DNA from 4 places in the Paenibacillus sp. NPDC056933 genome. Region 4 is predicted to be linked to each of the others. Evidence: riboswitches for the same ligand, from Rfam matches in the RefSeq annotation. Region 4 holds a riboswitch; each other region holds the start of a gene.
What was found. A riboswitch is a leader RNA that binds a small molecule or an ion and turns the genes downstream of it on or off. The one in region 4 is predicted to bind thiamine pyrophosphate.
Positions count from the first base shown of each region.

Region 1: linked by a shared signal. The riboswitch ahead of thiC (phosphomethylpyrimidine synthase ThiC) and the one ahead of ACFTRD_RS16145 (thiamine phosphate synthase) in region 4 are both predicted to bind thiamine pyrophosphate.
Region 2: linked by a shared signal. The riboswitch ahead of ACFTRD_RS00060 (ABC transporter ATP-binding protein) and the one ahead of ACFTRD_RS16145 (thiamine phosphate synthase) in region 4 are both predicted to bind thiamine pyrophosphate.
Region 3: linked by a shared signal. The riboswitch ahead of ACFTRD_RS24745 (ABC transporter substrate-binding protein) and the one ahead of ACFTRD_RS16145 (thiamine phosphate synthase) in region 4 are both predicted to bind thiamine pyrophosphate.

Region 1 is NZ_JBHUQN010000004.1:460,475-462,676, forward strand. Features, by position in the region: gene ACFTRD_RS26190 (IclR family transcriptional regulator) at 1-134, shown strand, start outside; TPP riboswitch at 254-367, shown strand; gene thiC (phosphomethylpyrimidine synthase ThiC) at 734-2,202, shown strand, end outside.
Region 2 is NZ_JBHUQN010000001.1:9,010-11,211, reverse strand. Features, by position in the region: gene hisC (histidinol-phosphate transaminase) at 1-959, shown strand, start outside; TPP riboswitch at 1,075-1,177, shown strand; gene ACFTRD_RS00060 (ABC transporter ATP-binding protein) at 1,355-2,122, shown strand; gene ACFTRD_RS00055 (ABC transporter permease) at 2,109-2,202, shown strand, end outside.
Region 3 is NZ_JBHUQN010000004.1:138,554-140,755, reverse strand. Features, by position in the region: gene ACFTRD_RS24755 (DUF2798 domain-containing protein) at 1-350, opposite strand, end outside; gene ACFTRD_RS24750 (VOC family protein) at 537-923, shown strand; TPP riboswitch at 991-1,103, shown strand; gene ACFTRD_RS24745 (ABC transporter substrate-binding protein) at 1,325-2,202, shown strand, end outside.
Region 4 is NZ_JBHUQN010000002.1:264,865-267,066, reverse strand. Features, by position in the region: gene ACFTRD_RS16150 (ABC-F family ATP-binding cassette domain-containing protein) at 1-379, shown strand, start outside; TPP riboswitch at 516-625, shown strand; gene ACFTRD_RS16145 (thiamine phosphate synthase) at 930-1,520, shown strand; gene thiO (glycine oxidase ThiO) at 1,525-2,202, shown strand, end outside.

The DNA of each region.
Region 1 (2,202 bases), on a different contig from region 4:
TGGACCGCAGAGGTAATATCGCTGCCGCTTTGTCGGTATCCGGCCCAGTTAGCCGCCTGTCCCAGGAGACCTTGCACGAATACGCACCTGTGTTGAAGGAAGCTGCCACACAGATGGGGCTTATGCTGTCCTGATTTCAGATTTCTGGAATATAAAGGTTGTCTTTTTTATTTCAATACGCTACTCTGTAATGGACGGCCTCACAGGCCAGCATAACTGAATATGGATCTGCAGCGTATATGCTGCAACTTGTTAACGTTACTGGGGGAGTCCGAATTGTCCGGACTGAGACGGAATCGCATGAGATTCCGGACCCTTTGCACCTGATCTGGATCATACCAGCGTAGGGAAGTAATCGGCGATACGACCACGAACACCACATATGTGACTTATGGATGGACTCCGCTCTGGAGCCTGCATGAGTTGCATGAGTGGTGATGGACATAGGCCGGTTCCCTTGGGAACCGGCTTTTTTTATATACCGTATACAGGCGAACGACGATACCAGAGCTGTTTTTTGGACCATGTGCTCAGAGCGGCTCGCGAGCGTTGGGTAGGAAGTGCTTTTGCCCCACTGTCTGTATTACTTGGAATGTGATGTCCTTATCTTCTGACGTATGACCGCTCTTTCTTTTTCTGTGTTGTGGATGATCCGGGACTGTGCACAAAGCTATCAATCCAGTCGATTACCAATGAGGAGGAGACAAGAGCGATGAGTACAGAGAACAGAACGATGGGACAAGACGAGCAGGATCAGCCGTTGGAAAAGAGTACAGGTGCGGCCGGACGGGTTCAGCCCTTCCCGGGCAGCCGCAAAGTGTACATTCAGGGCTCACGACCGGACATTGCTGTACCGGAGCGTGAAATAGCCCTTCATGACACGAATACTCCCCAAGGGGTGGAGCATAACGAGCCGCTGCGTGTCTACGATACGAGCGGACCAATGACTGATCCCGGATTTCATGCCGATATCCGGGCAGGGTTGCCCGCGCTGCGTACCCGCTGGATAACGGAGCGTCAAGATGTTGAGGCCTACCAGGGACGAACGGTAAAACCGGAGGATAACGGATTGAAACCGGGCGGGAAGCGAGCTGGAGCCGAAGAATATCCTGGCTTACGAGGTAAACCGCTGCGGGGACAGGCTGGGCGCTGCGTGACCCAGATGCATTATGCAAGGCAGGGAATCATCACGCCGGAGATGGAGTTCGCTGCCATTCGTGAAGGGGTGGAGCCGGAGTTTGTGCGGCAGGAGCTGGCGAGTGGCAGGGCCATCCTGCCGTCGAACATTAATCACCCGGAGAGTGAACCGATGCTGATCGGGCGTCATTTTCACGTGAAGATCAACGCTAACATCGGAAATTCTGCCGTATCCTCCTCCATCGAGGAAGAGGTGGAGAAGATGACATGGGCCGTGCGCTGGGGCTCGGACACAGTGATGGACCTGTCCACAGGTCGAGACATTCACACTACCCGGGAATGGATCATCCGCAATTCACCTGTGCCAATTGGCACGGTGCCGCTCTATCAGGCGCTGGAGAAGGTGAATGGCGAAGCTGAAGCGCTGACCTGGGAGTTGTATCGAGACACGCTCATCGAGCAGGCAGAGCAGGGCGTGGACTATTTTACGATTCATGCCGGCGTGCTGCTGCGATATATTCCAATGACCGCCAAACGGATGACCGGCATTGTGTCACGGGGCGGGTCCATTATGGCAGCATGGTGCCTTGCGCATCATCAGGAGAATTTTTTGTACACCCATTTTGAAGAAATCTGTGAAATTATGAAAAGGTATGACGTGGCGTTCTCTCTAGGGGACGGACTGCGCCCGGGAAGCATCTACGATGCCAATGATGAAGCCCAGATGGCTGAACTGGTTACGCTTGGTGAACTCACGCAGATTGCCTGGAAGCATGATGTGCAGGTGATGATCGAAGGTCCGGGACATGTGCCGATGCACAAGATTAAGGAGAATGTCGATCTGCAAATGGAGATCTGCAAGGAGGCGCCGTTCTATACGCTGGGACCGCTGACAACCGATATTGCACCAGGATATGACCACATTACCTCAGCGATTGGGGCAGCGATGATCGGCTGGTTCGGCACGTCGATGCTTTGTTATGTTACGCCAAAAGAACATCTGGGTCTTCCCAACAAGGATGATGTACGGGAAGGGGTTATTGCCTACAAGATCGCTGCTCATGC
Region 2 (2,202 bases), on a different contig from region 4:
CTTCTCCCTTGGCTGCGGAAGCAGTCCGATCCCTGGGCTCCGATCTTTTGGCACAATACCCCGACGGTTCCAGCCAATTGTTGCGTGACAAACTTGCGGAGCGGCTGGGTGTGCGTACCTCCCAACTGGTATTTGGCAGTGGATCGTTCGAGCTACTGACCCTTACCGCCCAAGCTTATCTTAATCCCGGCGAGGAATCACTCATTCCTGTGCCCTCCTTTAACTGGTATAAAGGTGCTACGCTGCTGGCAGGCGGTGTTATTCATGAAGTGCCTTTGGTCAACCATTCGCTGGACCTGGAGCAATTCCGGCAACGGATCAATGCTTCAACCCGAATCATCTGGCTGTGCAATCCGAATAATCCGACCGGAACCATTTTCACGGCAGATGCCCTGCTTGGTTTACTCGAACATGTTCCCTCCCATGTCGTGGTTGTCCTGGACGAAGCATATTATGAATTCGCGGAAAGCGAAGATTATCCGGATACGGTTAAGCTGCTGGAACAGTACAATAATCTGATTATTCTGCGGACCTTCTCCAAAATATATGGGCTGGCCGGCCTGCGAATCGGATATGGCATCGGGAATGAAAGCATCATTGAAGGCATTAACCGGGTCAAGCTGCCCATCAGTCTGACAGCCACATCCCAAGCCGCTGCTTCGGCCAGCTTGGATGATCATGAATTTGTCTCTCATTGCCTGCACTACAATCGTCAGGGACGGGAAACGTTAATGCAATCCTTTGATCAGTGGAAATTACCCTACATCCCTTCCGAAACGAATTTCATCATGGTTGATCTGTTACAGGACAGTGGCCCCATTACCAGAGAATTGTTGAATCGAGGCATCTCTGTTCGCGGCGGTGCCGAATTCGGCATGCCTACCTGGCTTCGGATTACGATTGGTACACCTGAGCAGATTGCCCGTCTGATCCGTGAGCTGGGCGCACTCATTCCCTAGTCGGTATATGACTTCTCCCTCATTCATTTATCTTCCTCACCACGACCTGCCTGATCCGGCTCTTTACATTCCGCTTCTTTATGATATATGCTGAGTACACAACTGCATATCTTGAACATTGCACTAGGGGAGCCTTGCGGCTGAGACGAATCGAACGATTCGGACCCTTTGAACCTGATCTGGATCATACCAGCGGAGGGAAGTGGAGCGGCCTTTCAGTAAGTGGATTTTTTCATGTTGATGATGAAATTTAATGTGATTTGAACTTACAGACCCACTCATTTCTCCGGAAATGGGTGGGTCTTTTTCGCGTTCTGCGGGCAGATCAGAAGGTGTAATTAGAGATCCCGCAGTTTGCTGTTTGTTTGATAACGAGGAGGAAAGGAAGCGAGAAAATGGGTGACGACATCACCATTCACAACATGAGCTATGCTTTCCCGGGAAAAAGGGATTCCCCCGTGCTCTCCAATGTGTCGATGCGTGTAGCGAGAGGAGAATTCGTCTCGATCATCGGCTCCAGCGGCTCCGGTAAAAGCACCCTCTTCAAGCTGCTGGCAGGCTTGCTTGAGCCCACCCACGGAATCATTGAAATTCCTTGGGTTCAAGAAGAAAAGCGACTGGGCCAGGTGGCCTACATGCCGCAAAAGGACCTCCTGTTATCCTGGCGAACCGTCATGGAGAATTGCATGCTCCCCTCCGAACTTGCTTCAGGGCGGCAGGATAAGGCAAGGATGCGAGCGGACATTCTCGCTGGGCTCGACAGATTTGGCTTATCCGGCTACACGCTTGCTTACCCGGACGAGCTGTCGGGTGGCATGCGCCAGCGTGTCGCGCTTTTTCGTACTTTGCTGACAGGCGGCCAGCTCATGCTGCTGGATGAACCATTCGGCGCACTCGATGCCCTGACCAAACGGGAGATGCATCGGTGGCTGCTGGAGCTGTGGGAAGGCCTGGGCAAAACCGTGTTGTTCATCACGCATGACATTGAAGAAGCTCTGCTGCTCAGTGATCGGATTATCCTGTTAACTCCGGTGGGCCAAGGCCAACAGTTGCAGGATCTGACGGTACCTTTGCCGCGTCCAAGACATTCGGACATGATCTACGAACCGACTCTCGTTCAGATGAGACGACTACTGGAGGAACAATTGCATGCGAGACGGTAATTTGAGAGATAGCATGAAGCATAGCGTAAGAGGTTGGCTTGCCCGTTATGGTCTGTTTCTTTTGCTCATGATCTTGCTGC
Region 3 (2,202 bases), on a different contig from region 4:
ACGGATGCTCCACTTAATTGATTCGCAAGATAAGCGGAAATCATTCCGTACAAGGACATGATCAGAACCATCCCAATGACCATGAAAAATGACATAGCGAGCACACCCAGGATTTTGTTGGACTTGTCAAAAGGTAAGGAAAATGCAATTTTTCTCGCTACAGGTCCGACAATGAAGGATTCCACTAAAAACGCAATGATAAAGCACAATATGAATTGAAGCAGTATTTCAAGCGCGGACATCTTGCTCAATAACCCATTGTGCCATAAATTGAAGGTCATCATGACGACGACCATCCCTGTGCACATCATCATTCCAAAAACAATCTGTTCTTTCTTCGTTGTTGGCAATTCTCTCATCCTCTCTGTTTACCTTCGTAATTATAGAGATGACGACACCCTCCTCATAAGTGAACATTATGTGAACAATTATAATTTTTCCAAATTAAACTCTTATTTGACAACCTCGCAGCACAACCCTATGATATCCCTTAAAATGGTAGAAAAGATTCACTGAATATAAGGAGGATTTGGATTATGAGTTTTCAAAAGCGCATTGACCACGTCGGCATTGCCGTTCGTGATCTGGAGACCACACTCCGTTTCTATACGGAGATTGTTGGTCTTGAATTGAAAGACCGGGTAACCCATACCAACGGCGTCATCCAGCTCGCCTTTCTCGGATTCAACGGAAGCAACGAGACTGAGATTGAGTTGATTCAGGGATACAGCGACAAGCTGCCTTCCGAAGGAACAGTGCACCATTTTGCCATCCATGTCGATGACCTTGAGTCCGAGTACAACCGCATTAAGGCAACCGAGGCCGAGTTTATTGATGGAGAGATCATTACACTGCCCAACGGTTACCGTTATTTCTTCATCTATGGACCCGAGAAGGAATGGATTGAGTTCTTCCAGCGCTAAGCCATTTACTGACTGGACATGCATTGGCCTCTGGCCTATAATTACACCTAGTAATGCCCGTAACTTCATAGTTTCCCAGGGGAGTCGGAATAGGCCGGCTGAGAGTGTATCCCACCAAGATACTGACCCTTAGACCTGATCTGGATCATGCCAGCGTAGGAATCGGAGTATATCGAATTGGCCCAGCCTCTTTGCTGAGTGCCACATCTCTAACGCCTGCACGCGTCCCGGATTAACGGGGCGCTTTTTTAATGTTCTTTTATATAGCCAGAGAGCTAAAAAAAGTGACGTCATCCGGATCATAGCTGGTATAAATCTGTCGATTTATGCAAGAAGCTTGGATATGAAGCCAAGGAGTACCCCGCGCCACTGGCCGGACAACATGAAGGAGAGAAATGAAGATGAGATGGCGTAAAATGATGGGCCTATTGCTCTTGTGCGTGCTGCTGGTAACTGTTTCCGCATGTGGCAGCAAAGAAGCTGCACCTTCAGGAGAAAATGGCAGCAGCAACACCGAAAACAGCAATGAAGGTGACAACGCAGCCCTCAAGGATATTAAAGTGGTGCTGGACTGGACACCAAATACGAATCATACCGGCCTGTATGCGGCCGTAGATCAAGGTTTTTACAAAGCCGAAGGCTTAAATGTCGAGATTGTACAGCCAGGTGCCGGAGGCGCGGATACCATGGTGGCTTCGAACGAAGTGCCTTTTGGCGTAAGTTATCAGGAGAGCGTGACTCAGGCCCGCACACAAGGCGTACCACTCGTGTCCATCGCTGCGGTTATTCAGCATAACACGTCCGGATTTGCCGCTCCGGTGGATCGAAGCATCAAGTCCCCCAAAGATTTTGAAGGCAAAACTTATGGGGGCTGGGGCTCCCCGGTAGAAGAAGCCGTGATGCAGTCTATTATGGAAGGCGAAGGCGCTGATGTATCCAAAGTAAAAAATATTAATATGGGCGATGCAGACTTCTTCACTGCTGTGAAACGCGATATCGACTTTGCCTGGATTTTCTACGCGTGGACGGGTATCGAAGCCGAATTGCGCGGCGAACCGATCGACATGTTATATGTGAAGGATTATTCCGAAGCACTGGACTACTACACACCTGTACTCGTTACCAATGAACAGACGATTCAGAACGATCCCGAGCTGGTTAAAGCGTTCTTGAAAGCGACTTCCGAAGGATATCAATATGCGATCGAACATCCCGAAGACGCTGCCAACATTCTGATTAAGGCCGTACCGGATCTGGACAAGGACCTTGTACTCGCGAG
Region 4 (2,202 bases):
TTTCGAACAGGAAGTGCGTGCAGGTAATATTACTCCGATCGAAGATGTGTGGAATGAATTTTCTCATCTGACACAGAATGAAGTCCGGGGCCATCTCGCACGATGTGGATTGAAAAATGAGCATATCACCCGTCCGCTTAACGCGCTTAGTGGTGGAGAACAAGCAAAAGTTCGTTTGTGTAAGCTTCTGATGCGTGAAAGCAACTGGATTTTGTTCGATGAGCCGACCAACCATTTGGATGTGACAGCCAAAGCAGAGCTAAAACGCGCCTTGCAAGAATTCAAGGGTACCGTGCTGCTCGTATCACATGAACCTGAGTTCTATGAAAGCTGGGTAACCAAAACATGGGATGTTGAAGCTTGGTCCGAGAAACAATAGTATGTATCTTCGAACCTCGAACAAGATCAGCTACTTTTATAACTACATCAAACCTAAGCAATGAATGAACAACGTAATCCATGGAAATGTACGGTGACAAAAAAAGGTGTCTATGGTAACATAGGCTACAACTTCATATGAACACTAGGGGGGCCGCGCGATGCGGCTGAGATGGAAGAATTAGATTCCGGACCCTTTGCACCTGATCTGGATCATACCAGCGTAGGGAAGTGGCCGTTTCAACTAATGACAAAGTGAGCAATTATCGTTGATTTTATTGCGATGTTGCCTGCAGTGTGAAACATGCATATACACATTGTTACAACTATGGGTTCCGTAGTTGTTATGCAGTGAGTAACCGTATGCAGCAGTCATTCAGTTGATCCATGAATTCTAAATTCGTGGCCACTCCCCTGCGGAAGTGGCTTTTTTTGTTGTTTATATTAGTGTAATCACATGCAAGAGGAGGGCGAACAAGACGAAAATCTTCCACGAACATGTAACAAGACGATCATTCGAACTGCATGCTGTTTCACCAGGGAAAGGTGACATGAACTCTTTTTTGCATGCTGCCATGGATGTTTGGCGCTGGGTCGATTATATCCACATTCGAGAAAAAAAACTGACCCTGGAGCAACAGATGCAATGGGCCCAAAGCCTGAAAAAAAAGGGTGTTCCATCTAACCGAATCATCATGAATGGCTCAGATCAGCTGGCTCAACATGGGTTGTTTGGTGGTGTGCATTGGGGCCAAGCTGCTATTCATAGCTACGATAAGGAGCTGGGGAGAGTTGATCGGCTTCGCGTAGGGGTGTCGGTTCATTCTCTGGAAGAAGCAAGAGTTGCAGAAGAACGTGGGGCGGATTATCTCTTTTACGGGCATGTGTACGCCTCACCCAGTAAACCGAATTGCGAGCCTAGAGGACTTGCTTCGTTGGCTGAGGTATGCACCAAAGTTTCAATTCCAGTGATCGCGATTGGTGGGATTGGAACTGAGAATATTGCTGCTATTCGAACTGCTGGCGCCAAAGGGGCTGCGGTAATCTCTACGATTTGGAAAAGCAATAACCCGGAACTGGCAGCAGCTTCATTGCGGCGGGCGATCACGGATTCACAGAAGTACGCCGAACCAAGGAGATGAGATCATGAGAGAGGGAGCAAGAAGTATAAGGAAACGTTCAGGTTATCATCCAAGAGCAGTATCAAGGAGTAAACTTGGATCGGAAATTCGAGGCAATCTTCATGCTGAAACCATTATTGTAGGCGGCGGAGTGATCGGTTGTGCCATCGCATGTGAACTCGCTACCCGAGGCCATGATGTTCTTCTGGTTGAGCGTGCGCGGATTGCTGGGGGAACTTCCTGTGCAGCCGCCGGGATGCTTGCTGCTGACAGTGAGGAATTCACTCATGCCGTTATGGCGAGGCTCGCGAAGGAGAGCAGAGAATTACTTCATAAACAGAAGGAACGAATCAGTTCACTTAGTGGAGTGGAGATGGGTTTGCAGCAATATGGGTTTATTACTCCCTTTCGTTCATACAGTGAGGTCAGCAATTACAAAAATAGCAGATCTTCGAACTCCTCTGAAGAACCTTTTTGGTGGGATCGTGTCTCTGTCCAACAGGAAGCATCATGGTTAAACAGGGATATCTATGGTGCATATTACAGACCTTCCGAGAGCGAGATCCTTCCTGTTAATCTCACGCAGGCGTATGTCAGGTCGGCTCAAGCGATAGGTGCAAGGGTTATGGAAGGCATACAGGATGTACGTTTGCATATGGATGTGAACGGAGTTCAAGGGATCCAAACTTCCATTGGAACGATG